4 regions of the Serpentinicella alkaliphila genome follow, and region 4 is predicted to be linked to each of the others. Evidence: riboswitches for the same ligand, from Rfam matches in the RefSeq annotation. Region 4 holds a riboswitch; each other region holds the start of a gene.

What was found. Region 4 has a riboswitch for cyclic di-GMP ahead of HZR23_RS15540 (EAL domain-containing protein). Riboswitches for the same ligand answer to the same signal wherever they lie in the genome.
Region 1: it holds a riboswitch for cyclic di-GMP, as region 4 does, so the genes downstream of both, HZR23_RS03750 (response regulator) here and HZR23_RS15540 (EAL domain-containing protein) in region 4, are expected to answer to the same signal.
Region 2: it holds a riboswitch for cyclic di-GMP, as region 4 does, so the genes downstream of both, HZR23_RS05450 (sensor histidine kinase) here and HZR23_RS15540 (EAL domain-containing protein) in region 4, are expected to answer to the same signal.
Region 3: it holds a riboswitch for cyclic di-GMP, as region 4 does, so the genes downstream of both, HZR23_RS08115 (transglutaminase-like domain-containing protein) here and HZR23_RS15540 (EAL domain-containing protein) in region 4, are expected to answer to the same signal.

What each region holds. Positions count from the first base shown of each region.
Region 1 is NZ_CP058648.1:725,662-733,530, forward strand. It holds gene prmC (peptide chain release factor N(5)-glutamine methyltransferase) at 1-305, opposite strand, end outside; gene HZR23_RS03730 (HAD family hydrolase) at 476-1,309, shown strand; gene HZR23_RS03735 (DUF1385 domain-containing protein) at 1,358-2,293, opposite strand; gene HZR23_RS03740 (HlyC/CorC family transporter) at 3,052-4,302, opposite strand; gene HZR23_RS03745 (HD-GYP domain-containing protein) at 4,404-5,447, opposite strand; gene HZR23_RS03750 (response regulator) at 5,529-5,882, opposite strand; cyclic di-GMP riboswitch class I at 6,027-6,120, opposite strand; gene HZR23_RS03755 (TetR/AcrR family transcriptional regulator) at 6,277-6,861, opposite strand; gene HZR23_RS03760 (hypothetical protein) at 7,046-7,771, shown strand; gene HZR23_RS16835 (hypothetical protein) at 7,734-7,869, shown strand, end outside.
Region 2 is NZ_CP058648.1:1,068,685-1,076,553, reverse strand. It holds gene HZR23_RS05465 (signal peptidase I) at 1-314, opposite strand, end outside; gene HZR23_RS05460 (hypothetical protein) at 538-1,068, opposite strand; gene HZR23_RS05455 (response regulator) at 1,094-1,732, opposite strand; gene HZR23_RS05450 (sensor histidine kinase) at 1,729-3,435, opposite strand; cyclic di-GMP riboswitch class II at 3,581-3,665, opposite strand; gene HZR23_RS05445 (LysR family transcriptional regulator) at 3,930-4,823, opposite strand; gene HZR23_RS05440 (coenzyme F420-0:L-glutamate ligase) at 4,939-6,129, shown strand; gene HZR23_RS05435 (FadR/GntR family transcriptional regulator) at 6,263-6,970, shown strand; gene HZR23_RS05430 (hypothetical protein) at 7,021-7,599, shown strand; gene HZR23_RS05425 (hypothetical protein) at 7,700-7,869, shown strand, end outside.
Region 3 is NZ_CP058648.1:1,602,051-1,609,919, forward strand. It holds gene HZR23_RS08095 (carboxypeptidase-like regulatory domain-containing protein) at 1-1,045, shown strand, start outside; gene HZR23_RS08100 (class D sortase) at 1,111-1,737, shown strand; gene HZR23_RS08105 (IS1634 family transposase) at 1,915-3,627, opposite strand; gene HZR23_RS08110 (sortase) at 3,749-3,997, shown strand; cyclic di-GMP riboswitch class I at 4,105-4,191, shown strand; cyclic di-GMP riboswitch class I at 4,243-4,329, shown strand; gene HZR23_RS08115 (transglutaminase-like domain-containing protein) at 4,345-5,124, shown strand; gene HZR23_RS08120 (GerMN domain-containing protein) at 5,205-6,482, opposite strand; gene rlmD (23S rRNA (uracil(1939)-C(5))-methyltransferase RlmD) at 6,659-7,869, shown strand, end outside.
Region 4 is NZ_CP058648.1:3,046,529-3,054,397, reverse strand. It holds gene HZR23_RS15565 (ABC transporter permease) at 1-95, shown strand, start outside; gene HZR23_RS15560 (nucleoside recognition domain-containing protein) at 164-592, shown strand; gene HZR23_RS15555 (nucleoside recognition domain-containing protein) at 589-1,071, shown strand; tRNA gene HZR23_RS15550 (tRNA-Thr) at 1,178-1,254, shown strand; gene HZR23_RS15545 (transposase) at 1,353-2,885, opposite strand; cyclic di-GMP riboswitch class I at 3,150-3,237, shown strand; gene HZR23_RS15540 (EAL domain-containing protein) at 3,358-5,784, shown strand; gene HZR23_RS15535 (MarR family winged helix-turn-helix transcriptional regulator) at 6,242-6,679, shown strand; gene HZR23_RS15530 (sigma 54-interacting transcriptional regulator) at 6,749-7,869, shown strand, end outside.

The DNA of each region.
Region 1 (7,869 bases), 940 kb from region 4:
ACTAATATTTCTGTATCTCCTCTGGGTATTAACACCCTTTCATCCACATAAAAATCTAAACCCATAAACTGTTGATAGTTTACAATATATTGAATTGGCATCCGATTCTTTCTTTTATCAACAGCTTCCCAAAATTTCCGACATATTTCCCGGGAAATCTCCTTTTCCGGATATATATGTACATAACTTCTGTCTTTATTCAAAAAATAACATAAGAGTACCTCAGCATCTAACTGAGGTGTTGGTAATTGTAGCTTTTCAAATTGTTCTCTAGCCTCTTTTAAAAGCTGTGATATATTCATCATCTATTTCAACTCCAATTAGTACATTATTTGCAACTCGCTAATTTTAATGCTATTATATCACATTTTGCTTTTTTTTAAGCAATATAAAGCATGTATTTAACAATTTGTATTTTAAATTTCAAAGAGTATGTAGTATCATTAAAAAAAACGGATAAAAGGAGTCAAATTTTATGAATAACAAGCCTAAGCTGATAATTTTAGATCTAGATGGAACTGTATATGAGGATATACACCATTTTGATTATTATGTAGATTCTATTAAAAGTCTGCTCCCTGAAACTACACAGGATAATTTTCTAAAGGACTACCAGTCAGTTTTAAACAATGAGCATCCATTAAAATTTGGTCGCATATACGATACTCACAATGACCTTGTTATTGTACAATTTAATAATTCTATTGAAGATGTTTATACTTGGAGTGGTTCACAACTTGAACAGGGAAAAATACAGGACCTATACCCCCAACCTGTTAACATCGATATGCAGCGTTACTTAAGTATAGGTGATTTATGGTGGGTTCCTAATGCTATAGCCGCTCATTATGGCTTGAATCGAACGCAAACGAAACAATCGTTTTTTAAAACAAGAGAATATATGATGGGGCCTGACTTTAATATGATTCCAGTCCCAGGGTTTAAAGAATGCTTAGCAAGTCTTCAAAGTACAATTCATTTAGTTTTAATGACTAATAGCCCTCAAGTAGATAGTGAAGTAATTTTAGAGAAATTAGGACTGAAGGATTTGTTTACGGAGAAAATTTTCACAGCCTCAAAACCTACTAAAACTATAGAGCATATAAAATATTTGTCGGAAAAATATAAGGTTTCATATGAAGAAATATTAAGCATTGGAGACAATTATATTAATGAAATTCTTCCGGCTAGTCAATTATCTTGTCAGACTATTTATATTGACCATCACAACAGTGGATATGAGAATCTTGGAATAGTAGTTAATAGTGTAAGAGGTCTTATTCCACATTTAAATAAACTAATTGATTAAAAATAAGGGTATATGATACTAATTAAGTAATCATACACCCTTTATTCTTTATAGAACTACAATATCTTCCTCTTCCAATACATTTCTTAATGCCTCTAAGGCAACTTCTAATTGCTCATCATCAGGTTCGAATGTCGTTAGTTTTTGCATCATTAAACCAGGATAGCTAACGATTTTTACAATTGAAGACTGTTTTTTTCCAGCAATCTTTAAAATTTCAAATGAAATACCCGCAACCACGGGAAGTAAGGCTAGTCTTAGTCCCATCCTCATTAAAGCACTTTCCCAGCTAATAAATGAAAACATAATAATACTTACCATCATTACGATAAAAACAAAGCTTGTTCCACATCTCGGATGTAAAGTTGTATATTTTTTCGCATTTTCTACAGTTAAAGCTTCACCATTTTCATAGCAGTAAATTGCCTTATGCTCAGCACCATGATATTGAAATACTCTTTTCATATCGTCCATTCTTGAAATTATAAGCACATAAATAACAAACATACTTAACCTTAATATTCCTTCAAATAAACTTAAGAATAGACCTTTGTTAATATAGGTTGTTAAAAAACCTGAAACCAACGTAGGTAGAAAAATAAATATACCTACAGATAGGGCTAGGGCAAAGAAAACTGAAACATAAATTAATACATCGTCAGCCTGATCTTTAAATACTTTTTTCATAAAACTTTCAAATTTATCGGGTTCAGTTGGTGTTTCAATTCCTTCTTCTGCAATTTCTGCTGAATACATAAGGGACCTTACACCTAATACCATAGAATCAATTAGGGCTATTCCGCCTCTTAATATAGGTATTTTTGATAATTTATATTTTTGTACTATACCAGTTACTGGTTCTCTTTTTATTTCAATCGTCCTATCAGGCCTTCTTACGGCGATAGCTATATCTTTTGTTCCTCGCATCATAACTCCCTCAATAAGAGCCTGACCACCAACACTTTTAATATTTGAATTAGACATATCAATTTCCTTTCTAAACTGTTCTTTTTATTATTATATACCTATTATGTACTTATTACAAACAACATTAATTTTTAACAGATGCTTTGAAAATTAAAAAAAGTTTAAAAAATTTTAATTTTTTTTAAAAATTAGTGATTAAATCCTGTTTAACATGGTATATATATAATACAATAGAATCCGGTAGTTCCCTACCAATCAAATTTAAAGGTAGTAAGTAAAGTAAATTAGTAGTAAGAGTAAGTTAGTAGTAAAAGTAAGTTAGTAGTAAAAGTAAGTTAGTAGTAAGAGTAAGTTAGTAGTAAAAGCAAGTTAGTAGTAAAAGCAAGTTAGTAGTAAAAGCAAGTTAGTAGTAAAAGTAAGTTAGTAGTAAAAGTAAGTTAGTAGTAAAAGTAAGTTAGTAGTAAAAGTAAGTTAGTAGTAAAAGTAAGTTAGTAGTAAAAGTAAGTTAGTAGTAAAAGTAAGTTAGTAGTAAAAGTAAGTTAGTAGTAAAAGTAAGTTAGTAGTAAAAGTAAGTTAGTAGTAAAAGTAAGTTAGTAGTAAAAGTAAGTTAGTAGTAAAAGTAAGTTAGTAGTAAAAGAAGTAAGGTAAAAAAAGTAAGTATGTAGTTAACAAAAGAAAATAAAAAAGGAGCGTTGATAAGGTAAATGAATGTAGATGGTCCACCAAAGCTAAATGAAGATTGGTATAGCTACTTCCGATTCTATTTTAAATGAAACGGGTTATTTTCAAACAATTTGTTGAAAATACCCGTTTTATTAATTTTCAATAAAAATTCTTATTTTTTTTATTCTATTTCCTTCTAGTTCCTCTAAGACTAGCTTAGTATTACTATACTTAATTGATTCACCAAGTTTTGGTAATCTTCCCAGCTCACTGATCATAAGGCCCCCTATGGAATCTATATCCTCTGCCTCTAGATTTACTCCTAACAATTCATTTACTAACTCTAGACGTATATTTCCTTTTAAAATATATTCGTTATGATTTATAGCTTCAATTTCATTTTCCTGTTCATCATATTCATCCTGTATATCTCCGACTATTTCTTCAATTAAATCTTCCATTGTTACTATCCCAGCAGTTCCCCCATATTCATCTAATGCAATAGCAATTTGTACTTTTTTCTTTTTCATTTCTTTAAATAGTTCTGCAATTCTCTTGTATTCGAAAGTGTAATAGGGGGTTCTTATATAATTATATATATCAAAATTATCATTTATATTTTCTGTAAATAATAAATCTCTTAAATTTAAAATCCCAATTATATTATCTATTCCTTCTTTGAAAACCGGATAACGAGTATATTTCTCATTCCTAATTACTTGTATAATCTCTTCGTAGGTAAGCCTTACATCAATAGCTACGATATCTGTTCTCTGTATCATTACATCTTTAATTTGAAGATCTCCAAACTCAAATACTTTATGTATCATTTCCTTTTCATCTATTTCCAAAACACCTTCTTCTTGACTTACATTAACTACAGTCCTTAGTTCATCCTCTGTTATAAAAGGGCGATTATGATTATTATTTATTCTTAATATTTTCATTAATCCACTTGTGATAAATGTAAAAACTATAACTATTGGATGTAATACTGTAATAATAAAGGCCATAGGTCTGCCAACTCTTACAGAAACTCTTTCTGCATTTTGTGCAGCCCAGGATTTAGGGGTTATTTCAGCAAAAACCAAAACTAAAAACGTCATTATAACAGTTGAAACTACCACACCACTGTCTCCATAATAATCTATTGCAAGAGATGTTGCTATGGCGGAGGCTGCTATATTTACGATATTATTTCCTACTAAAATTGTACCTAGGAGCTTGCTAGGCTCCTTTATCAATCTACTTACTAACTCTGCTCCAACTATCTCATCATCAACCATGTGTCTTGCTCTAATTTTACTTAAAGCCATCAAGGCAGTTTCTGAAGTAGAAAAAAAAGCTGAAAGAATTAATAGAAATAATAATAGAACTATTTTTCCTAAACTGCTTCCAAACAATCTATCACCTCTTTTACACTTGCAAAGTGAATAATATATAGTTTGTGTTTTTTACATAAAAAATAGACATTGAATTTTACTTCAATATCTATTAATACCAATTAGATAATACATACTATTTTCATATCACTTTGTAGAGATAAGTCTATGTATTCTGACTCCACATGTATTATTGGATTACTTACATCATAAGGTGGAATAAATACTATTTCCCCAGTCTTTTCATTATTTAGCCATACATTTGATCCAGTATAGTATACTGAAATATTGTTAATAAATGCATCAAGTATAGAAGGATCAAAGGCACCGATTCCTGTAGTTAAAAAAAGTTTAAACACCTCAAAGGGACTAGTTCTTCTTTTATAGACTCTGTCTGAAATCATTGCATCATAAACATCTGCTATGGAAACAATTTTTGAAAAAATATTTATTTTATTTCCTTTTATTCCAAAAGGATATCCTGAGCCATCTATTCTTTCATGATGATGGAGCACTCCATTCATAACATCAATATCAATATTGCCCATGGTTTTTAAAATTTCGTATCCATACAATGAATGGTTTTTTATTTCATTATACTCCTCATCTGTTAGGCTTCCCTTTTTATTTAAAATCTCTGTATCTATTTTTATTTTCCCGACATCATGCAAAAGAGCTGATTGTATAGCCTTTTTTATGTCCTCTTGTGAAAGTCTTAGCCACTTAGCAATAAGCATTGAGTAAAATGCGGTATTGAGACAGTGTGTATATGTATATACATCAGCACTTTTAACCTTCGTTAACATGCTGATTACTTTTTCTTGATCATCTTGCCAGCTATATATTGAATCAGATATATTGGTTATCATCTTTTTTTCTATTTCTTTACCAGATGACAGCTTATTTAACAAATCCTTTAAACAGTCAATATTTGTTTTATATTGTTCATAAATTTCATTTCTCTCACTTATATCATTGCAAAAAATATCACTTTCGAATTCATAAATCAACACTCTTTCAACATTAAACTGTTCTAATCTCTCCTTAATAAAAGAGTTGATATTAGTATTTTTCACAACTAGTGGTAAACCATAGTTATTTAAAATATCCTCTGCTAATACATCCATTTCTGAACAATCTCTAAGCAATACGTACTTCTTTCTCATATCCCAATACCCCATTACATTATTTTTTTCACATCGCCTATTATTTTACATCATCATATAATTTTGTATATATTAGTTCCCTTATAATTTACTTAATGTCCTAATTATAAAATCTTCTTTAAATGGCTTTACTAGAAAACCTTTTGCACCAAGTTTAACTGCTTCCGTAACAAAAGTTTCTTGTCCTAGAGCAGAGATTATTACAACATTAGCCTTAGGGTCAATATTAATAATTTCTTTCAACACTTCAATTCCATTTTTTTCAGGCATAGTAATATCTAGTGTTAATATATCAGGTCTTAAATCAATATACTTACTTATAGCCTCGACACCATTTTTACCCTCGCCAATAACTTCGAAACCATTTTTTTCGAGTATGCATCTTAGGGAAATCCTCATAAAGGTTGCATCATCAACAATAAGTACTTTTTTCAATATTTCACCTCTTTACCATATATATTTGTTTGATTGAATGGAGAACAAATTATGATTTTCAAAAAACAAAAATGAAGGTATTCACTTAATAAATACCTTCATATGACATAATCTTATTTATATTTTAAAGATTATTAATCACACTTCGGTAACCTGGCAATCATAGATATTTATTGATATCATCCTTAGACCCATGGCTTTGCGTCCCTATCTTTAAATAGGTTTGCCTTTTACAGTGATATTAGTACCTTATACCTATATACTCTTTAAAATTCTTTTTCGACATATTTATTTAAAATCCTTCAATATTTTGTATTTTTTTACAAAAAAATCTCCTTTTTGTAAAAGGAGTTTCTTCATTGATTCATTAAGATATTTAATTTAGTAATGCTAGTTATTTATATATACATTTTAAAATCATATCCATAGCCAACATTGTCTGATTTTGAAGAGAGAAATTAAATTTTTCAAACCTCCACCTTAAACATATGGCATTAAAAAGACCTAAAATTGTATCAGATAAAATAATACTATCAATGTCAGGTGAAAGCTCTCCTGATAGTTTTCCACTTTCAATAGTATCATACATAAACTTATATCGAACATTGTAAATATCCATAACCTTTACAGCTAGATTTTGGTCATTTGCTAACACTTCATAAATCTGTGTAATTGCGGTTATTTCGGGGTAATTTTCATAATATAAAGCGTAAGAATCAATAAAATATTTTATTGCTTCAGTAAAAGGAAGCTTTTTTAATTTTATAGACTCAATAATATCCATATCATATTGTGAGTAGTGCTCTAAAACACCTAATAATATTTCATTTTTATTTTTAAAGTGTTTAAATAAGGTGCCCTCTGAAATTTCTTCCCTTTTTGCAATTTCTCTAGTGGATAGACCTTGTATACCTAAATCATTAATTATCTCTATTGCTGTTAATATAACACGTTCTTTTCTATGTATGGGTAATTTCATATTCTACCTCCTAGCATTGGAACCACATAAGTGAATTATCATGAGTTATGCAGTTCGTGTAAATAAATGTAAATAAGACTGATGTATCGTATATTATAATATACTAAAAAATATTTTTGTTTTATATGTCTTGAAATAGCAAAAAAGACTTGACTTTTTAAACCCGCCCCAATAATCAAAGTGAATGGTATTAATAGCCATTACTCTTGATGAATGGGTGATAAATATGACTCTTGGGAAACCGAAATATAGAAATTTACAACAAGGAAATGGGGGCGGAACGCCAGTTTTAAAAGCAATTTGGGATAAATTTGATTTTTCACTTCTGCTTACGCAATCGGGTATTGTAAAACGTAATGGTGTACCCACTTGGCTTATTGCTTTTGCTTATGTGGTAGGACTTATTGCTAATAAAAATTCTGTCTCACGTATTTCTGATTATGCTACTAAGGATAGCTTATTACAACCGATGTTTCGGAATCTTAAAATGGCTCAATATACCTTTAGCCGCTTTTTTACAACTGATTATAATTGGGGTTTATTTAGTTTTAAAAGAGTACAAAGACTACAACAAGAAGAAGAAACTGCATTTACTGAAGGAGATGTTATTGTACTTGATGATACAAAGGTGGCTCATGCCCATGGAAAGAAAATCCCTTTCCTTTGTTGGTTATATGATAGCTCCATTAAAATAAATATCTGGTGTATGAATATAGTTGCTACAACTGTTGTATTAAAGAACGGACTTAAATATCCATTGTTTTGGCGTATTTGGCGTAAGGTAGAAAATAGCGATGAAAAACAGACAAAAATAGATCTTTCAAAAGAAATGCTAATGGATATTCGCCGGATTTACACAGGGGTACTATGGGTTGCCATGGACCCGGTTTTTATGCAAAGACTTTTTTAATTGGCTCACAGATCATCAATATGATTGGGTTACTAAGGCAAAACGTAATACAGCACTTTATCGAAAAGAAATTGAGAATATTACAGGCCGAGAACGCT
Region 2 (7,869 bases), 1.3 Mb from region 4:
ATTATAATAAAAATATATAACTTCTCTTCTTTTAATATTGTATTTACTATATAGTTTCTTATAACCTCTAGGGCCACCAATTTAGGTACAACAAATATGATATTAAAAAATAATCCTGAGACAGAATGGTTATACGGGCTTTTTCCTAGTCCGTCAAACAATCCTGCCACAATTGAAATTAATATAAACATAACTGCGAAATTAAACGCCCACATATTTATATTTTCTCTATACTTTAACTTTGTCTGAGATCTTACCTGTGGAAACATCCACACAAGAATAATTAGCCCACTCCATAAAATAGGCTTTATCACATAATTAAATTTATAACTCCCTAATACCGTGACTAACGGTGAGTTCTCTACTAAATATATTGCTATTGCTAATGAAGTCAATATTATCCACTTTTTTTTAAGTATAATGCCTTGCAAAACACTATAAACTACCACTTATATCCCCCGCTTAACATATGAATCTCTTATAATTAACATCGACTACATTTCCTCATAAGCTTCATTAAAGCAATTTATTTTAATATCACTTTTCTTGTAGTCCGCTATCAAATTCTATTTTTTCAATCCCAACTGTATCTGTACCCAAAACTGGAAGTGGTTCCGTTACATTTATTCCGCCCTTTATCGTTAAATCTTTCTCCCAACCAAAGCCATTATACTGAATATACCTTAGTACTACCTCATAGGTGTATTCTCCAGGAATTTCAGGAGCAGTAAGTTTTATACCATTACCTGTAAAACTAATATCTATATTCGTTGGATATGAATATACATCGTAACCTATAAATTTATGAGGCACGGTTCCAGCATCATGATCAACTTCTATTTCCAACTCAACAATCTCATTCGTTAGTAAATCCAGTGTTCCTACTGAATAGGTTCTACCCCCTGTAGTAAATACAGGATTAATATACCCAGTAGAAACAGTTGATTCAATAATCGTTCCTGTATTCCATAGAGCATAACTTATTCCTACTAGATTCAGTGCAATTACACAAGAAACTATTATTATTTGTTTTCCTATACCAATTCCCTTTCTTTTTTTTCTTGCCAATTTAACTCCTCCTCTAATTTTTGCATCAAATAATCGTAGATCGCTTTAATTTTAATGAACTATTAATATAAAGTGCTGCCTCAGTCCGGTGATGTAAATTTAGCTTGCTTAATATGCTACTGACATGCTTCTTTACTGTATAAGGTGAGATATAAAGTGTTTGTGCTATTTCAATATTGCTTTGCCCTTTACCTAACTCTTCTAGAACTTCCATCTCTCTAGAAGTTAACTCGTCTAATTTTTCTTTTTCTCTTTTATTATTTTTCATGCTCTGTTGCAATATTTCATTATCAATAAACTTTTTTCCCCTCTTAACTATACTTAACGCGTATATGATATCTTCTGTAAAAGCATCCTTTAATATGTATCCATCTACTCCTATTTCTTGAGCTTTTTCAAAGTCTTCCTTTTTATAAGAAGAGGTTATAATAATAAATTTGCTATCAGTTTTTGACTTAGCTTTACTAATCAAATCTAATCCGTATTCTTTTCCTAAGTTTAAATCTAGAATTGTGATTTGTGGGTTATATGTTTCAAGTAAATTCGTTGCCTCTTTAATGTTAGCGGCTTCTTTGATTTCGTTAATATCATCCTCAAGTGATAAAATTGATACTAGCCCCTTCCTAACTAGGGGATGATCATCCACAATTAGTATATTAATCATCCGACTTCCTCCTTAACTAAAAGATTTTCATTATTTGAAACCGTAATTTCTATTATCGTTCCTCCACCGATTGAGCTGTTAAAATAAATATCCCCTCTTAATGTATTAACCAAATTCCTTATATTTCCAATGCCTAATCCCATCTTATTCTCACTCTCTACTCTTTTTATGTCAAAGCCTACACCATTATCTATAATCTCTAAAGTAGTATACTCTCTATCTAAGGTAAGAATTATGTATATATTAGTTGCTTTTGCATGCCTTATGGCATTACTCGTTCCTTCACAAATTATTCTATATAGTGCCTTCTTTTGCTTGAGTGAAAGCATTTCATCTGAACCATTTAGACTAAACTCTATATTTATATTGTTTAATACCTTAGTATCATTTATAAAATTTAGTATTTGTGCAATAAAGTTGTTTTCTCCATTCTTCTTCCAACTAAGCCCGTATACGGTTTCTCTCAGTTCTCTCATTGTTTCATTAAGTGATTTCCTAATAATATTTAAATCCCTTTCAATGTCTATTAGACTGCTTTTTTTAAGTCTTTTAATCGTTTCATAAATTCCACATGAAGTGCTAAATAATCTTTGTAGTGTTCCATCATGTATCTCATCAGCTATTCTATTTTGCTCTTTATTTATTAGTAGCTCCTCTGCAAATTGCTGAAGCTCGAATTTCTCAAATAATATAGAGCTAAGATTTGCTACTAACTTTAACTGCTCTACTACCTCTTCTTCTGTATTTATTTTTAAACTTGAATCCAAATCTATTCCGATAGCGCCAAAGTTTTTGCAATTGTTCCCCACCGATACAAACAAAAACCTTTTATCATTTATAATATGTTCGAGAGTCTCACAGTTAGCTAAGCAAATATTTTTGCTTTGCAACTCATTTGCAATTTTTTTATCTAATTGTTCCATTTCTGACCTAATTGTTATTGGCGTAATACCTTTGGTTTGACTCATAAATATTACAGTCTCAGTTCTTATTACTTTATTACAATACTCTGTTATTATATTAATTAAATCTCTACTATTTTCTTGTGATGCAAACAGCTCAACAGATTTATATAAATCCATAATATGATTCATTGATTCTTTTATTCTATGGTTTGCATAGATTAGTTTACTGTTAGCTATCTTTAAATTATTAGTTTTTTCTTCATTTTCTTGGGCATATTTGGCTAAAAGTAATATAACTCCTGTAATTAAAACAAAACTTAGTATTAGATTTGATTCTTTAACAAAAGCTTCAAACAAATTAACTTGTTCATTAACTAATAAGTTAGTAATGTAAGTTGAATTAAATAAATATATAGCTAAATTTAACCAACAAACCTTATAATCCAGTTTCACTGCAGCTACTAAAATTGTATTCAGTGAATACCATACATATGGGCTATTTAACCCTCCAGATGGAATGAGTATTGCTGAATTTCCTATAGTTTCAATTAGGATTAATACTATCGTATTATATTTAGATTGCTCACTTTTTATGTATAATAGATTAAGTACTATTGCAGATAAACTTATGCAGAATATAATGATCCATTTTCTTAGAAAGGAGTGTTCCACACTTCCAAATAAGTAGAACAATGATGTAATCAATAAAGTTAAATATCTAAAAATAAAAGTGATTTTAATGAACTCTGGATATCCTTGTAATAAAGATATTTTCCTGTATTCTTTAATTTCTAACAAGAAAACCCCTCCTTTATCTAACTGTTACTTTATTAACAAAAAAAAATCATTTTAATTTAAGAGCATCCCTCTTATATATTGATGTTACAGGACCTGTCTCATTTTGCTTTTAAAAAAATCGACCTAAACTATTGTATATTACAACAATAACTCAGGTCGGTTGCACCACTCACTCCATACGCCTTAAAGTGCCCAATTATTAAGCGTACTTCTTCGTCTCCTGTTATATTTATTAAATCTTATTTAAAATTTAGGATTTTATTCCTATTTTTTTCTTTTTTTTAGAATTTTATACCAAAATTAAGTTGTACTATGATTAATTCTTTTTTAAATACACTTTGTACCTCACAAAGTCTTTAATAACCATTGCTATATTTCTGCTTACCTTATTATTTGATCATATTGACATAACCTGATTTTTATATTTACATCAATTTTTTATAAAAAAAATCCACCCTGTCGGATGTTAAAATGTTAGTTTAGTTATTTTCCACTTAAGCAGTATGGCTTTCTTCTAATATCTCAATAAACCTTTTTGATGCCGGAGACAATGATACACTCTTTAAATAACATACTCCCATCCCCCGCTTTGGAATACTTTTATTTAAGTGAATTTTATGAACTAAACCTGTATTTAAATATTCTTGGGAAAATTCCTTAACTACACAGGCTATTCCAAGATTTATTTTTGCAAATTCAAGTAATAGATCATGAGATCCCAATTCTATTTCTGGTTTTATTTTTATACCCTTTGTTAACAAATATTTCTCTACATAATTTCTTGAGTTAGATTTGGGCTCTAGAAAAATTAAAGGATGTTTCAGTAGCACTTCAATATTCATTGGTTCCTTTGTTAGATGTTTAAACTTGTCTCCACATACAAAAATATCATGTATATCTATAATCTTCTTTACCTCAATAGCAGGATCTTTTATAGGTAGATTGCAAATTGCTAAATCTACCTCTCCTGACTTGGTCATATTAATTAATTCCATAGTTGTTCTATTCATTATTTTTAGCTTTATATTAGGTGATAAATTGTGAAACTTTTCTAAATATGGCAATAAGTAATACTTAGAGATTGTATCTCCTACTCCTATTTTTAATTCTCCTGTCATCAAGTCTTTTGATTCCAACAGCTTTTTTTCGCCAACATTTATTAAGTTAATAGCAGAGCTTACATACTCAAATAATATATGTGCTTCATTAGTTAATGTAACTCCTTTAGCTGTTCTTGTAAAAAGTCTAATTTGCAGTTCCTTTTCTAATTGCTTTATTCCTTGACTTACAGCTGGTTGAGTCATATATAGCTCCTTAGCAGCTTTAGAAAAGCTTTGATTTCTCACAACTTCAGTAAATACTTTATATAAATCTAATTTACCAATCATATAACTTCTCCTTATGTGTAATATTACATCTATTTATTTTACTTATATCATAAATATAATATATAGTACAAGTAGAGAATAACTCTATGATAATAAAGTGTTAGGAGAGATACTAATGGAAAGAATAGTTGGAACTATTGTAAGAGGTTTAAGAGCACCAATTATACATAAAGGTGATAATATCGCTGAGATTGTTGTTGATAGTGTATTACAAGCATCAAAATCCGAAGGGTTTTCATTAAATGATAAGGACGTTGTTGCAGTAACAGAGTCTATAGTAGCAAGAGCACAAGGTAACTATGCAAGTATTGATGCTATAGCTAAGGATGTTAGTTCTAAATTTGCAGAAGAGACTTTTGGCGTTATTTTTCCGATTTTAAGTCGTAATCGCTTTGCAATTTGTTTAAGAGGTATAGCAAAGGGTGCGAAAAAAATAGTTTTAATGCTAAGCTACCCTTCAGATGAAGTTGGTAATCACTTAGTTGATATTGAGTTACTTGATGAAAAAGGAATTAATCCTTGGACAGATACACTTACAGAAAAACAATTTAGAGATAATTTTGGATATATTAAACATACTTTTACAGGTATTGATTATATAGATTACTACAAATCATTGGTTGAAGGGTATGGCGTAGAATGTGAAATCATTTTCTCTAATGACCCTAAAACTATACTAAATTATACTAAAAATGTTTTAACCTGCGATATCCATACTAGATTTAGAACTAAAAAAATATTAAAGGCTAATGGTGGAGAAAAGGTATATAGCTTAGATGATATTCTTTCTACCTCAATAGATGGAAGTGGATTTAACGAATCATATGGTTTACTAGGATCAAACAAATCTACCGAGGAAAGTGTGAAGCTATTCCCAAGAAATTGTCAGCCTGTAGTAGATGAAATACACGAAAAACTTAAAGCCTTAACTGGTAAAGCTGTTGAGGTTATGATTTATGGAGATGGAGCTTTTAAAGATCCTGTAGGTAAAATATGGGAGTTGGCTGACCCTGTTGTTTCTCCAGCTTATACATCTGGATTAGAAGGTACTCCAAATGAAGTAAAATTAAAGTATTTAGCTGATAATGACTTCGCAAACCTGCGTGGAGAAGAGCTAAAGAAAGCTATTTCTGAATATATTAAAAATAAAGAGGGTGACCTTACTGGAGCAATGGTTGCTCAAGGAACAACACCAAGACGACTTACAGACTTACTTGGTTCTCTTTCAGATTTAACATCAGGTAGCGGAGATAAAGGTACACCTATAGTACTTGTACAAGGGTATTTCGATAATTACACAAAATAATGGTTTTCAGTCCCTTAGTTTAATCTACAGGGACTTTTTTCTCGTTGTAATGAACTATATCTTAAAGTATAATAAAAACAATAGTGTATTTACTGAAATTGGGCCTTTATATCAATTTTTAGGAGCGTGTGTCATGTTTAGTCCAATAAAGACTACTAAAGTATACGAACAAGTAATTAAACAAATAGAACAAATGATTATTAGTGGAGAACTTAAAAGAGGTCAAAAACTTCCTTCTGAAAGAGATTTATCCGAACAATTACAAGTGAGTCGAGCTTCTGTAAGGGAAGCCTTTAGGGCCTTAGAAATTATAGGGCTTATACATGTTAGACAAGGTGAAGGTAGCTATATAAAAGAAAGCTTTGAAGAATTTTTATTTCAACCACTTACTTTGTTGTTTACTCTACAACAAAGTAACCCTCAAGAAATAATAGAGCTTAGAAGAATTATTGAATTAGAGGCAGCCTATTTGGCCGCAAAGCGATGTACAGATGAAGAAATTGAACTGTTAAGATCACTAGTTGTAGAGTTAATCGAGGCTGATAAAATTAATGATACTCTGAGAAGTGAAATTGCGGATCAAAGGTTTCATTATTCTATAGCCAAAGCTTCTAAAAACCTATTACTTTTAAATATTTTACATTTATCTTCTGGACTAATTGATATTTCAGTTCAAGAAGCAAGGGGTAAAATTACGACAACTGTAGAAAAGAAAGATTTGGTTTCATCACAACATTACAGAATATACGAGGCTATTAAGAATAAACAGCCCTTAGAAGCTAAAGCTTGTATGAAGGAACATATAGATTTCATTGAAGAACAGTATTTGAAAAACTTTTAATTCGCTTTAATTAGTCTATTTAAATGTAATTTTCCGCAAGGATGGTGCAAATGAACTCTTTAATAACTAATATAAAAACTACTGTTAAGAAATTATCTTTAAATAATCCTAAAAGAGAAGTAGAAATAATTGAAAAATTAATTGAAAATCTATCTCTATATAAACAAGAAGTAATAAAATCTGGCGGATTCAATAGCAAATCTGAAGGAAAGTTAAATTATCATGGTTTAAAAATTGACAAGATTTCCGACGAAGTGTTTTTATATAAACCAGTTACCACTAAAAACTATTATGACGATGATTATCTCGAAAAATTTTCGGAGATAAGAACCTCTGACTTAAGCTATAGTGGTGTTTTAGAAATTCATAACAAGTTTTGGGGTGCTCATGAAATAATGTCAGGGAATATTTTTGCAACTACTCCCTTAGAGCTTATTGATAGCTCTCAATGCAAAAAGCTACAAAAACTTAATTGGGAACTTATTAATGCGGATATTTATGAGGTAAAAGCCGATTCTAGCATATCTAAGTTAGCACTTTTAAATGCTATTGAAAAGATGTTTCGATCTTATTTGCTTGTAAGAGAGGTTTCTGGAAATATATTGATGGTAATAGAATTTAAAAAATAAAGTTAAAGAGACTTTTAAGTCTCTATTATTTTAGTTTTTTAAAATATTCTGCAAACATAATTGACATACTAATAAATAAAATAACACTAGGAGGTTCATTTTGAATTTTAGAACAGTGCTAAATCTTATTTATTATTATAGACTCCCTTGGGTAATCTTGGCAATTTTTACATGGGCATTAATTATATTTACCTGCTCACTTCGTCAATTTATATATGCGATGCCTATAGGATTATGGACCATGCTAGTTGGGGGATTACTCGAAAATTT
Region 3 (7,869 bases), 1.4 Mb from region 4:
CACAGGACCTGGAGAAATAAAACACGAAACTCAGACAAATGAAGACGGCAAATATCAATTCACTTTGAATAATGCTCCAACGGGAACTTACATTGTAACAGAAGAAATCCCTAGTGGATGGCAGAATATAACTGAATTATCTCAAACTATTAATTTAGGATCTGGACTCTATACTATACCTTACGAAAAAGGAACACTACAGCTGGGGTTAGATCAAAATATGACAAGTATATTTACTGAAACATTTGTAGCTGAAGGTAGAATAGGAGATCTTGGTGGAAACGCAACCCATGAAATTAATATTCATACGCCAAATCAAGGCTCTGTTCAGTCACAAGGAAACTTTAGCTGGGCAAATGGTGGAGAAAAAGTACCTTTCGAATTAAGATACGATAATGGTCTAGTTAGTTTTACGGTAGGTAACGCAGGTACCTTGACCTACAGTACAGGCGAATCAGTTAAAGATATTGTCATACGGACAAGAGCCACGAAACCTGATTCTGGAATAAAAATCTCAGATATTGTATTAAACGGAGAAAGCATTTCTGAGACATCTGTAGCTATTGGAAACGGAGTGGGTGTCGGAAATCTATGGATTAGAGGATATAATTTGGATAATGGATTTATATTAACTGGAAACTCCCAAATGTACTGGGACGCAAACTCAATTCCGACTAATTCACAACTTGCATTCCAAATAAAAGTAGGAGAGGCAGAACGAGTAAATGAATCCTATCAAATTGATTTTGTTAATAAACGGCTACAAGTGGTTGATCCTCCGGTAGTTGATCCTCCGGTAGTTGATCCTCCGGTAGTTGATCCTCTTGATCCAATAATAGATTTATTAGATGAAGAAATCCCATTAGCAATAGTAGACTTTGATATAGATGGTGATGACGAGGAAGAATTGATTCTTTTAGATGAAGAAATTCCTCTTGGAATAGTTACATTACCAAAAACAGGGGAAATAAATCCATTAGAGTTTGTGATTTTCGGATTACTACTTGCAGTAGTTGGATTTAAATTAAGAAAAGAATCGATCTAATTTAGTTATTTAATCAACTTCATAGAGGGGAGAAATACCCCTCTATTTTTATATGGGGGATCGTTATGAAGAAAATGAGTTATATTTTTATTACTATAGGAATCTTAACAATGTTATATCCTTTTTTTAATAATTTCTACCAATCATATTGGCAACAGAATCTTCTAAATCAAGTAGATATTGCAGAGTCTGTAATAGAGGATTATCAGTTGTTAAATGAATTTTTCTATGAAGAGTTAGATTATTTTGAAGAACAAGAAGTTGATACTATTGAAAGAATGGAAGAAGTTGTAAATAATAGTAGCAATTTGCTTGGAACTATAGAAATTGCTAAAATTAATCTTAGATTACCTATTTTACTTGGTACAAGCAGTAGTAATTTAAGAAAAGCTGCAGGTCATTTAAGTGGAACAAATTTTCCGGGAGAAATAGGTAATAGTGTCATTGCAGCTCACAGGGGACGTAAATACGGGGTGTTGTTTAATAGACTAGAGGAGTTAGAAGCAGGAGATAAGATTGTTATAACTACAAAAGGTGAAAAACATGAATACACAATATATCTAAAAAAATTTGTAGAACCTACAGATTTGTCTGTGCTTAATCGTAATAGCAAAGATAGAATATTGACACTAATTACATGCGACCCTATAAATAATCCAACACATCGAATAATTATTCATGCAAAAATGTAAAAAGCAATGTAAAAAATTTAATTATATTGTAGAAAAATATTTGATTATTTTCAAAAATATATGGTATAATTATCATTTATCCCATCTTTGACAGTTAATAAAGAAAAAAAGCTTGTAACCTGTTATAAATAGTAGGTTACAAGCTTTATATATTTGTCCAAAAAGTGCGTAATTTTTTTATCTTTTCGTATCTTTAAAAATATTTTTCATATGTGTGTTTTTTATTATTTGATAATCCGTTCTGAAGCCAAAAGCCTCATGAAGTGCATCTGTAAAATCTGTGCGTGTGTAAGTTGGAATATAGCCATCGCCAAGGATTTCATAAAAATTCATACCCCTTAACTCTCGTATGATTTCAGTACAGGTGAACTTGTTATCTAAGTGTTTTTCAAGATATCTATAAAGCACCATTGCCAAGAAACAAGTTGTAAAGTGTGCTTCTATACGATCATCTCTTGTTAAGTACACTGGTCTTGCCTTAAATTCACTTTTCATAATTCTAAAGCATTCTTCAATCTCCCAACGTTTATGATTAACTTTAATAATTTCAGAAGCTTCATCTTCTAAATTTGTGCATACAGCATAAAAACCATCATATGCCTCTTCTTTTGATATAATATCTGAATCCAGTCGATAGAGGTCCTTTTCTGCCACCTCACCATCTGATGTAACGCTTGTTTTTCCTATAAATCTTTTGTAATCGTTCTGATTACACTTGTTGAGTTTTGATGGATTGTTTTCTATTACCTTAACAGCACGCTCAATTTGTTTATTTCGAATTTTTCTTTGATAGTCTCTATATTTAATTGAATAAGTTACAATTAGCTTTTGTTCCAAACCATTTTCTTTAATCCATCGCTCTTTATAAAAAGTAATATCTGCAAAATTGTCTTCTTCAATATCAGAGATATCGAAAACCTTACTACTACCACTTAAACTCCATCCTTCGCTAGAAAGTGCCCATTCTTTAAGATGTTTTTTAAGTTTTTTGATTGACTGAGTGGTTATAAAAGCACGTCCACCTTGATCATTAAATTTCCTATTGTCATTTGACGCTAGTCCAGCATCTGTGCATACGACAAACTTTGAGAGTTTGAAATCATTAAGTATCTTCTGTTCTAAAGGCTTTAAAGTGAGCTGTTCATTAGTATTACCTTTAGTAATGCTAAATGCTAGTGGAATACCATCCCCATCCATAAAAAGACCCATTTGTACGATAGGATTAGGTTTGTGTTCCTTTGAATACCCATACTGTTTTAAGCCTTGCTCTTGCTCAATCTCAAAGAAGTAATTCGTACAGTCATAATAAAGAATTCCTGAATTACGCTTAGAAAGTTTATAACTATTATTATAAAGCTCCGATTGAATATAATCAGTTTCCTTAGAAATAACTTCAAGTGCTCTATAAATATGTTGAATATCAAAATCAGGTTTTTCTAAAAATCTAGTAGATAGGTTATAGGTGGAAAGCTTAGAACCAGGAAAGATAATCCTACCATATAAAAGTCTAGATAGTATGGAGTCAAGATTAAAAGTGAATTTATGGCGATTGGAAATCTCTTTACAGATTTTGTGAATTCCTAGATCATGATAAATCTTTTGAAGAAATAGATAGCCTCCATTAAAAGACTGTTGCTTATCTTTACCAATAAGTTTTGTAGGCGAGTATTGAACCATGATTGTACTATTTTCTTCTTTTTCTTTTTTATTAAGTTCATCGATATATTTCTTAGCCCATTCAATAGGGTCTTCCCCGTTTAATTTGTTAAGAAGCTCATCATATGTACCTAGTTTTTCAACAATTTTAGTAGTACGCTTATTTTTTTCAATTATATCCTTTATCACATAAAGTGAAGTAGCATTTTTAGATTTAGAAAGTGATAATCTCATAATAACACCCCCAGTTATCTATATTATAACACAATACGATAAAATACGAAAGAAATATTTGAGAAAATTTACAAAAAAATAAAGCCTTTTCAAAGCTTTAGCGATTTTTTTTATTATTCAACTGTCAAAGACCCGGGGACGTAAATACGGGGTGTTGTTTAATAGACTAGAGGAGTTAGAAGCAGGAGATAAGATTGTTATAACTACAAAAGGTGAAAAACATGAATACACAATATATCTAAAAAAATTTGTAGAACCTACAGATTTGTCTGTGCTTAATCGTAATAGCAAAGATAGAATATTGTCACTAATTACATGCGACCCTATAAATAATCCAACACATCGAATAATTATTCATGCAAAAATGTAAAAAGCAATGTAAAAAATTTAATTATATTGTAGAAAAATATTTGATTATTTTCAAAAATATATGGTATAATTATCATATATAAGAAAATAATACTAAGTTGAACTTGTCAACGACAATAGCAAACCATTCGAAAGGATGGGACGCAAAGCTATAGGGCCTAAAGCACATAGTGCAATGGTAGCCAAGCCACCGAACGGGAAGTTTTTGTTATTATAAAATAGAATATATTTGGTGAAAAAGCTTTTCACCGATAAAGGCAAACCACTCGAAAGGGTGGGACGCAAAGCCATAGGGCCTAACGCATTTAATGCTAAGGCAGCCGTGTTACCGAAGGAGGAGTTTTTATTATGAAAAAAAGTATATTTATTATCGCATTACTTTTTATGCTTTCAGCAAACAGTGTTTTGGGACAAGCTGTTATAAATATTAGTAACTTAGGAAATGGTATGCTAGTTGTAAATAGTAACAGTATAGATAATAAAGACGTACGTGTTTTGGTTGAAAAGGGACAAGCTCGTTATCAATATAACATAAAAGAAAAAGAAACAAGAATACCACTACAAATGGGAATTGGCTCATATCAAGTAAGTGTAGTAGAGAATGTTGGCGGAAATAGATTTAAAGTTATTTCAAAAGAAACAGTAAATGTAAATTCAATAGATGAAACAAATTTATTTCTTAGTTCAATACAGATGGTTAACTGGGATCAATCAATGAAGGCAGTACAAAAAGCTCAAGAATTAACAAAAGGACTAAGTAACGATGAAGCAAAAGTAAAAGAAATTTATAACTATATAATAAATAATTTGGTCTATGATTTCGATAAAGTAGCTACTTTAACTTCTAATTATTTACCAAATATAAATAAAATCTATGACGAAAACAAAGGCATTTGTTATGATTATTCATCTTTATTTGCAGGAATGTTAAGAAGTGTAGGAGTACCTACAAAACTAGTAATGGGTTATGCTCCAAATGTGAATGAATACCATGCATGGAATGAAGTATATATTAATGGTAAGTGGGTAACAATAGACACTACTACAGATGCAGTATATAGACAAAATAATAGAAAATATGAGATGGCAAAAGATAAAAGCTTATTTAATGTAATGAAAGAATACTAAAAAATAAAAGGAAAAAAGTTTAGCAGGTATTTTAAGATACCTGCTATTATTATGTGTATATATAATTTAGTTGATTTGTATTATTGTTCAATATTGATTAAACCGGAGGCATTTAAAGGTGTATTTAAAATATTAAGTCTATCAGTGGATACATTTTCAGTTGTAAATATTACTGATTGAATTTCTGGATATGAAGTGTAACTATAAATTAAAGAATCTATCATTAAATTACTTAAGTCATTTTCGTTTTTAATAATACTAACAAAAGCATCATTAAATTTTAATTTTAAAACCCCATCTATTAAGCTATAATCTAATAATTCAACATCTTCTGGTATTGGTGGGTATATACGGTTACTATATAAATTGTTATTTGTAGATATTTTTAGAATTTTGAAAATATCTATTGCTGAGAAATTAGAAACTGTGCTAGTAATTGGATATAGTAGCAACCTATCAGAATCAGTTCTATAAGCTACATAAGCTTTCGGAGAATTATCCTTACTAATAGGTTTATCTATTGATACACCATGAAAATCATCTGTAGTTATCTGCCAATTTATATAGAATTGAACAGCAGATACTTCATTTATTGATGTTAGCGAACTAATAAAGCTATCTAAGGCTATTCGTGCATTTGAAGAATATGTATTATACACTCCAATATCTTTAGGAAGATACACTCTGGCAATGTCATTATTTAGGTTTAAATTTAGAACTGTAGGTATTGGAGATCCAGTTGGTAATCCTAAAGATTTACTTGGTCCCTTGTATAATTCGTTAACAGTAGATCTAAGAGGAATATTAGTGTATGGTACAACTCTGGTAATTGGTATTAATCTATTAAAATCATTGTCAGGGAAGTATAGGGTCAATGCAGTTCTATTTGTGGGTACAGTTTGGACTGCAGGAATATATTTAACGTTCTTGTTAAAGTTGAAATTGATTGGTATTGGATCGATTGGTGATTTAATATTAATAATATTAGGCGTAACCTCAAGTATGTAATTGCCATTTGGTAAATCAAGTCTTTCAGGTGTTAAAATAAATGAAAATTTATAAGGGTCATTACTTTTTTCTATTACTTCTAATTCAAGATTTTTTATTTCTTGATCACCTAAAAATAGTTTAAAATTTAATGGAGTATCATCGAATTCAAGAGGTAAACTATTATGACTTGATTCAAATGTAATATCCACTTCGTATTTTTCTGAGGAATGAGTAAGTAGATCAACATTATATTCTACATAATCTTCAGAAATAATATAGTTAAAAAGAAAATTTGCATAAACAGGTATTCCGGTGGCAGTAAAACAAATAATTACTATTAAAACTAAGCTCTTTAACGTTCTTAACATTTTGATTCCCCCCTATATGCTTGTCCAATATCCATATTTATCTATATTATAATTTATTATACATAATTGGTAAACTATAAGCATATAACAAAAGTTAGCAAAACTAGATAAAAGTAGTGTAGAATAATATGTATAACAATTAATTCGACAAATTTAATAAAAGGAGTTTAAAGTACATGTTGATTTTAGGAGAACAATATAAAATTACTATAGAAGATTTAGGGCATAATGGAGAAGGGATAGGAAGAGTTGACGGCTTTACAGTTTTTGTAGATGGTGGAATTCCTGGAGACATAGTATTAGCGAAAATCCAAACCTTAAAGAAAAACTATGCAGTTGGGGAAATACTAGAAATAATTGAATCATCTAGTGATAGAATTAAGCCAGTATGTTCGTTATCATCAATATGTGGCGGATGTCAAATCATGCATATGGATTACCAAGCCCAATTGGAAATGAAGAGAAAAAGAGTAAAAGAAAATATACAAAGAATAGGTAAGATAGATACAATTGTTCACCCTACAATAGGAATGGACAATCCATATGAATATAGAAATAAGGCCCAAATTCCAGTAGGTATTGTCGATGGAAAATCAATATTAGGCTTTTATAAAAGAGGCAGTCATGATATTGTTGGAACAGATAATTGTCGTATTCAGTCAGCAATAAATACTGATGTAATTCAAATAATAAAAAAATATATTGATGATAATAAAGTCAGTGTTTATAATGAAAAGACTAGAAAAGGTTTAATTAGACATATAGTAACAAAGGTAGGATTTACTACTGGTGAAGTAATGGTAGTAATAATAACAAATGGAAATGAATTGCCTTTCAAAGAAGAATTAATAATGGCTTTGAAAAAGAAGATTAGTGGCTTGAAAAGTGTAATACATAATATTAATGATAAGAATACAAATGTTATTTTTGGAAAAGAAACTAAAGTTATTTTTGGCGAAGACAAGATAGTAGATTATATTGGAGATTTAAAATTTAATATATCAGCTCATTCTTTTTATCAGGTAAATTCAGTACAAACTAAAGTCTTATATGGAAAAGCATTGGAGTATGCAAATTTAACTGGGTCGGAGAATGTTTTCGATATTTATTGTGGCATAGGTACTATATCTTTATTTGTTGCCAAAAAAGCAAAACAAGTATGGGGTGTTGAGGTTGTACAAACAGCAATTGATGATGCAAAGGAAAATGCTGTTATTAATAACATAAATAATACGGAATTCTACGTAGGTAAAGCGGAAGATATCGTACCGAAATTGTATAAGCAGGGAATAAAAGCCGATGTAGTTATAGTGGATCCACCAAGAAAAGGTTGTGAACAGTCTGTTTTAGAAACAATAGTAAATATGAATCCAGAAAGGGTAGTATA
Region 4 (7,869 bases):
TAATAGCATATTCCCTATTAATAATTACTATTAGCATTCTACTTATTCGTTATAGCGCTAAAAAGCTTTCTATAATTATTCAAGGTGAAATATAATGTTTAAACTGCTATAATTATTATAATTTATTAAAGATAACGTCTAGCTTAAGGAGGAAGCTCATTTAATGATATTAATAAAATCAATAAAAACAGGATTTATAAAAGGGATAGAAACTACTTGGATGTTAGGAAAAGTGGTAGTCCCTGTATACTTAATAGTTACAATATTGAAATATACACCTGTAATTGATTGGATTACTATTCTGTTTACACCACTTATGACCCTATTCAATTTACCAGGTGAGGCAGCTATAATTCTGGTCCTAGGGAATGTTTTAAATATTTATGCAGCTATAGGTGCAATAAGTGCAATTAATCTAAGTACCATGGAAGTGACTGTAATCTCAATAATGCTTTCTTTCTCACATTCACTATTAATCGAGACGGCAGTTACTAAAAAATTAGGTATAGGGGTAAAAAAGGTTGTTTTAATAAGAGTTGGGCTAGCCGTGATATCAGGGATAGTTGTAGGTCAATTAGGAGGACTATTATGATTATTGAAATTTTAAAAGAAGGTATTATAGGAAGCTTTAACTCAGTTTACTCTATAGCAATGATTGTATTTCCAATTATGATAGGACTCCAAATATTGAAGGATTTTAAGGTTTTAGATAAAATAGCAAATATGTTTAGATTTGTGACAAAGCTATTTAATATTTCTGTAGATGCAGTATTTCCACTATTAGTTGGGGTCATTTTTGGTATTTCCTATGGAGCAGGAGTTATTATTCAAAGTTCTAAAGAAGGAGATATATCCTATAGAGATTTATTTTTAATATCTGTATTTCTAATTACTTGTCATGCTGTTATAGAGGATACTCTAATTTTCGTTGCAGTGGGTGCTAACGGCTATTTTTTATTAGGGGTCAGACTTATTTCAGCAATTTTATTAACTTATGTATTGGCTAAAAGAAAAATAGAGGATGAAGAGAATAGCATACAAAAGGAAGAATGCATAGTTATAAATGAATAATATGTGAATAATTCACAAATACTATATTGTCAAAAAGTATTTACATACAAAAAAAATTATTATATAATTTCATTTATGGGATTTGATTTGTCCCATAAATATATGTGCTGATGTAGCTCAGGCGGTAGAGCACTTCCTTGGTAAGGAAGAGGTTCGTGGGTTCAAGTCCCATCATCAGCTCCAATAAAATTCTCTAAAATGCGCCTTTTGATGAAGAGTATCATGGGGTGCATTTGCTATTTTTTGCTTACTAATCATACGTTAATTTAATTATACATGAGTTATGCAGTTGACTCCATATACTGGGAATTTTGCACAGTAAACCAACCTAACAATAAATTCTTCGGCCAAAATTTATCAATAAGTCTTGCAAATTGCCTAACTTCTGTGTCAAAATGTACTTGTATAGTTTGAAAGCATTGCTGTGCTTTTATAACGATACGGTATGTGGCGTTGAAAAAGTTTCGGACCATTTCGCCGTGGGTGAAGCCTTCTTCAGCGCCTTTATTATTGAGTTCCCATCTTGCATAGACAAGTAAAGTTTCTGCTGTAAAAATGAGCTCAATATGGGCGTAATGATGACTTTCCGACGTTGAGTGGCAAGAATTCAACCCCAGTTCTTGTTTTGCAGTTCTAAAAAAAACCTCAATGCTCCAACGCTTAATATATGCATCTAAAGCTTCTTCAGGATTATCGACCCTATTACTAATCAAAAGGTAAGCCCCACGATATGTAGCTGCAACCTCTTTGTTTTTCTCAAATTCATCCTTCATCATTTCAGTATCTTCTTTGAGTCTTGTAGCTACAACTGCTGCAATAGGCGTATAACGATACTTAGTTACTACTTTACCCTGCTTTCCAACTAAACGGTAGGGTAACTTGATATAAATATTAGGTATGGATATAGCACTTACTTTATCTTTGGCACCACTAATAAGAAGTTTGAAAAAAACTTCTTTAATAAGCATTGAAGGCTTTACAGGGATAAAGCGTTCTCGGCCTGTAATATTCTCAATTTCTTTTCGATAAAGTGCTGTATTACGTTTTGCCTTAGTAACCCAATCATATTGATGATCTGTGAGCCAATTAAAAAAGTCTTTGCATAAAAACCAGCGGTCCATGGCAACCCATAGTACCCCTGTGTAAATCCGGCGAATATCCATTAGCATTTCTTTTGAAAGATCTATTTTTGTCTGTTTTTCATCGCTATTTTCTACCTTACGCCAAATACGCCAAAACAATGGATATTTAAGTCCGTTCTTTAATACAACAGTTGTAGCAACTATATTCATACACCAGATATTTATTTTAATGGAGCTATCATATAACCAACAAAGGAAAGGGATTTTCTTTCCATGGGCATGAGCCACCTTTGTATCATCAAGTACAATAACATCTCCTTCAGTAAATGCAGTTTCTTCTTCTTGTTGTAGTCTTTGTACTCTTTTAAAACTAAATAAACCCCAATTATAATCAGTTGTAAAAAAGCGGCTAAAGGTATATTGAGCCATTTTAAGATTCCGAAACATCGGTTGTAATAAGCTATCCTTAGTAGCATAATCAGAAATACGTGAGACAGAATTTTTATTAGCAATAAGTCCTACCACATAAGCAAAAGCAATAAGCCAAGTGGGTACACCATTACGTTTTACAATACCCGATTGCGTAAGCAGAAGTGAAAAATCAAATTTATCCCAAATTGCTTTTAAAACTGGCGTTCCGCCCCCATTTCCTTGTTGTAAATTTCTATATTTCGGTTTCCCAAGAGTCATATTTATCACCCATTCATCAAGAGTAATGGCTATTAATACCATTCACTTTGATTATTGGGGCGGGTTTAAAAAGTCAAGTCTTTTTTGCTATTTCAAGACATATAAAACAAAAATATTTTTTAGTATATTATAATATACGATACATCAGTCTTATTTACATTTATTTACACGAACTGCATAACTCATGAATTATATACAAATATACCAATATATACCGATTTGTATCGACAAAATACGACAGATTTCTTAACTATTTTGATGTAAAATGTTGCTAAACTAGTTAATATTTAATATACTTAAAGTACACGATGAAAATAGCAAACTTATTGAAAGATAGGGACGCAAAGCCTTGGGTCTAAGGGTTATATTAGCCTATGATTGCCAGGTTGCCAAAACGTAAACAAAACTTTATTTAATATAAAATTTGTTTTGATATTTGGCACTGATTACAGTGCTTCTTTTTATAGTTAACTTAAATTTGATTGTACAACTCTACTAATAAGGGGAAAGAGCTATGTCAAAAGTTAATAACCTAAAAAACAGCACCGTAAATAAGAATAAATTAATATATTGGCCATTACTGATAGGGGTTATAGCTATTTTAACTGTAAGTTTAGCCAGTTATTTTATAAGCAAAAACCTACTAATTAAGCAATTAGAACAAGATGGTATAAATATGGCTAAGATAACCACTAAGAAAATAAGTAGTGGTATTTTATCAGTTGAAATAATTAATAATTTAATAGATGATAAAATTAAATTATCAGGAAAAACTGTTCTAAAAAATAGAGAAAATTTAAGTAATGAGCTCTTAATAAAGATTGCTGAGGATTTTAACATAGATGAAATAAATTGGTATAGCCCTCAGGGGAGTGTAGTATACTCAAACTTAAAAGAACACATCGGTTGGACTCCCCCAGCAGATCATAATGTACAATATTTTAAAAGTAGTGATGATTTAGAATTAGTTGAAGAAATAAGAGCCTGTACTATAATAGGAAATCATTTTAAATATGGATACTTTAAAGATAGTGAAGGAGCATTTGCTCAGGTAGGGATTATAGCTAGTAAAATTCAGGAGCTCACAAATTCATTTAGCTATCAGCAAATAGTAGATAGCTTAGCTAATGAAGATACGGTTCTTTATGCCCTTATATTAGACAAAAATTTAAAAGCTATAGCTGACTCTGATTATGAGGATATAGGACTTATATATGAAAATGATGAGGAATACATAAATGCACTTGATGGCAAACTTTCAGGGGTAATATGGCATTATGATAGAATAGGTCAAAATGTATTAGAAATTGCTGCTCCTATTTATAGGGGAAATGATATTATTGGTATTTTAGGTATAGGTTTATCTATGGAAAATGTTTATTCTTCCATATATTTTATCATATTAAGCTTTACAATTATTACAGTTATAATGGTATTGTTTTTTTATTGGATTCAAAAAAGAAATGTAATACAACCTATAAGACAATTAGACGAGAATATTAAGCAAATAGATATAGAAAACAATCTAGACTATATATTGCCATTACCAGAACGAGATACTTTTATTGGTCTATTCTCAACAATTAATAATTTAATTTATAGGGTTAATAAGTCTTTTCACCAATTAAAGGAGAAGGAAGAATATATAAGTCATATAGCCTATCACGACCCACTAACAAACCTACCTAATAGAAGGCTGTTTACAGAAAAACTGGAAAGTGAGTTAAACAGTAATAGAAGTGGTGCGGTAATGATATTAGATATTGATAATTTTAAAGGGATTAATGATACTTTGGGTCATATTTTCGGTGATAAGGTTTTACAAAAGGTAGCGGATAATCTTTTGGAAATAAAAGAAGAAAATATCTATTTATCTAAATTTGGTGGTGATGAATTTTTAATCCTTTTAACCGGTGAAGATGATATTACTAAAATAGAAAATTATGTTATAAGAATTATGGCTGCCGTAAGTACTAAGCTAGAAATAGAAGGTCACGATATTTACTTAACCTGTAGTCTAGGGGTTACTTTATATCCTATAAATAGTAATAATGTTGATCAGTTGATTATGAACGCTGATATGGCCTTATATAGCGTAAAAAGTACCGGTAAAAATAACTACATGTTCTTTAGTGAAGAGATGGTAGATAAAGTAAATCAAAAAATTACAGTTGAAAATATCCTTCGAAAGGCATTGAAAGACAATGGGTTTAAGCTTTTATATCAACCCCAAGTATGCACATTTACAGGAAATATAGTTGGATTTGAAGCACTACTAAGAATTAAAGATGAAAATGTATCCCCTGGGCAGTTTATTCCAGTAGCAGAAGAAACTCGAATGATTATTGAGATTGGAAGGTGGATAACCGAAGAGGTAATAAATCAAATTAATTCTTGGAAAATTAAAGGTCTAGATATTAAACCTATAGCAATAAATTTCTCAGCGGTACAATTAGATGATGAAGATTATTTCATATTTTTAAAGAATAAGCTAGAAGAAAACCGTATAGAAGCTAAATACATTGAAATTGAAATAACTGAAAGTCTATTTATGGAAAGAAAAGATAAGACAATAGAATTTTTAAAACAACTAAGGTCTCTAGGGGTTAAGATCGCATTGGATGATTTTGGTACTGGCTATTCATCTTTAAGTTATCTTACATTTTTACCTGTAGATAAACTTAAAATTGATAAAACTTTAAGCGATAGATACCTAGAACTAAATAATTCTAAAGTAATTGAAGGAGTAATTTCTTTAGCTCATAGCCTAGATTTAGAGGTAGTAGCAGAAGGAATAGAAGATTTAGAGCAATATAATCAGTTACAAATAAGCAAATGTAATTATATTCAAGGTTATTTATTTAGTAGGCCATTAGAAGTCGAAGCAGTTGAAAAAATATATTATGATAACCTTTTAGAAAAAATTAATTATTCAAGATAGTGTTAACTATAAAGAAAAGTAGTTGCTATTGGGGGGTAGCAACTACTTTTCAAAAACTTTAAATATGAATTTATGTTTGGTATTTAATAGTATAAACATTTTTAATTTATTCATTCTGTAAAATAAAAAAATTATAAATAAACATTAGGGTATCTATCAGTAAAGAATCAATATTTAGTATTTTTGAATAAAAACTAAATTTGATAACAAACTAATATAGTCAACAAATAGTTTTGTATCAAATTAATACGTAATAATCTTATTCACAAAATAAAAAACTTGTCTTTTTGTTAGTTATTTTGATAAAATTATAGTACATATTTCCTATTAATTGGATTAGGAATTTTTAAAATTTTTAGAATAGTAAATAAACTCACGGATCTCTATTGAAATTAAAGGGTTTGAAGGTTATAATAAAATATAGTGAAAATTTAACATGAAAAGTTGGGGACATTAAATGAAAGATAAATATATAGTTTATTTTATAAGTAAAACGAAGAAAAAGATGACAAAGTATATAGAAGAAAAATTGTATGAGTATGAAATTCATGATATGGTTCCATCCTATGGTAATATTTTAAGAGCCTTATATGAGAATAATGGGAAACTGAATATGAAAGAGATTGGTCAGTTAGTTGGTAAAGATAAATCTACTGTTACTGCTCTGGTTAATAAATTAATTAAGTTAGGATATATTAGAAAAGATGAATGTCAAGAAGATAGACGTATTTCCTATATTACCCTTTCTAAAAAAGGTAGAGAAATTCAAGGCAAATTCGAGCAGATATCGGCGGACGTTTCTGCCACTGCATATAAAGGCTTTACTCCAGAAGAAAAAGAAACCTTCTTAAGGCTTTTAAAAAAATTAAATAATAATTTTGGAACATCAAAATAGACCACCAGTTGTACTGGTGGTTTTTTAAAATATCAAAGATTAAAAATTCGTTTCTGGCGAGGTGATCAAATGCAGATTAAGGAAATAATGAGCAGTAAAGTTATGTACCTTAAAGATAGCAATACAATAGAAGATGCAATGAAACTGTTTGCTAAAGAGGATATAGATGTAATTTTTATTAATAGTGATAATAGTTTTAATTATGTTACGAAAAAAGATTTAATAAGCTTTATACTAAAGGGCTGCTCGAATAAAACTCTGTTATTAAATGTAAATTACAATGATTATGAGAAAGTGAATGAAAACACTAATATTAGGAAAATCAACAAAATAGAGAAAGAGTACATAGCTGTTATAGACAATAAGGGAAAGCCTATAGGAATAGTAAAGAAGGATGAAGTAAATAGGGTGAAACAGATGAAAATCCTTTCTTTTGAACTAGATGCAGTCATAGAATCATCCTATGATGGTATATATATAACTGATGGACAAGCGAATACATTAAAGGTAAATAAAGCATATGAAAGAATAACCGGTATTAATAGAAAAGAAATGTTAGGCAAAAATATGAAAGAGTTAGTAAAAAAGGGATATATTTCACAATCTGTTACCCTACTAGTCTTAAAAAGACAGGCAGTAACAACGATAGAGCAGGAATTTAGTACTAGAAAAAAAGTTCTTGCAACTGGTACCCCAATTTTTGATGAAGAAGGCAATATTTTAATGGTGGTAACTAATATAAGAGATGTAACAGAATTGGTAGAGCTTAGGAGTCAATTAGAAATTAATAGAGAGTTAACTGAAAAATATTACTCAACTATTGAAGAAATGAAGAAACAGATTACGAAGACTGATCATATGATTGCAGAGGATGAAAAGATTTTAGAATTACTTGAAATTGCTAAACGGGTTTCTCAGGTAGATATTACAGTTCTATTATTAGGTGAAACTGGAGTAGGTAAGGAAGAGGTAGCTAGATTTATACATCAAAATAGCAAGAGAAGAGATAAGCAGCTTATAAAGGTTAACTGTGGGGCAATACCAGAGACATTAATTGAATCTGAGTTGTTCGGGTATGAAAAGGGAGCATTTACAGGTGCAAATAAAGAGGGTAAAAGAGGTTTGTTTGAATTAGCGGAGGGTGGCACTCTTTTATTAGATGAAATAGGTGAATTGCCATTAGATCTACA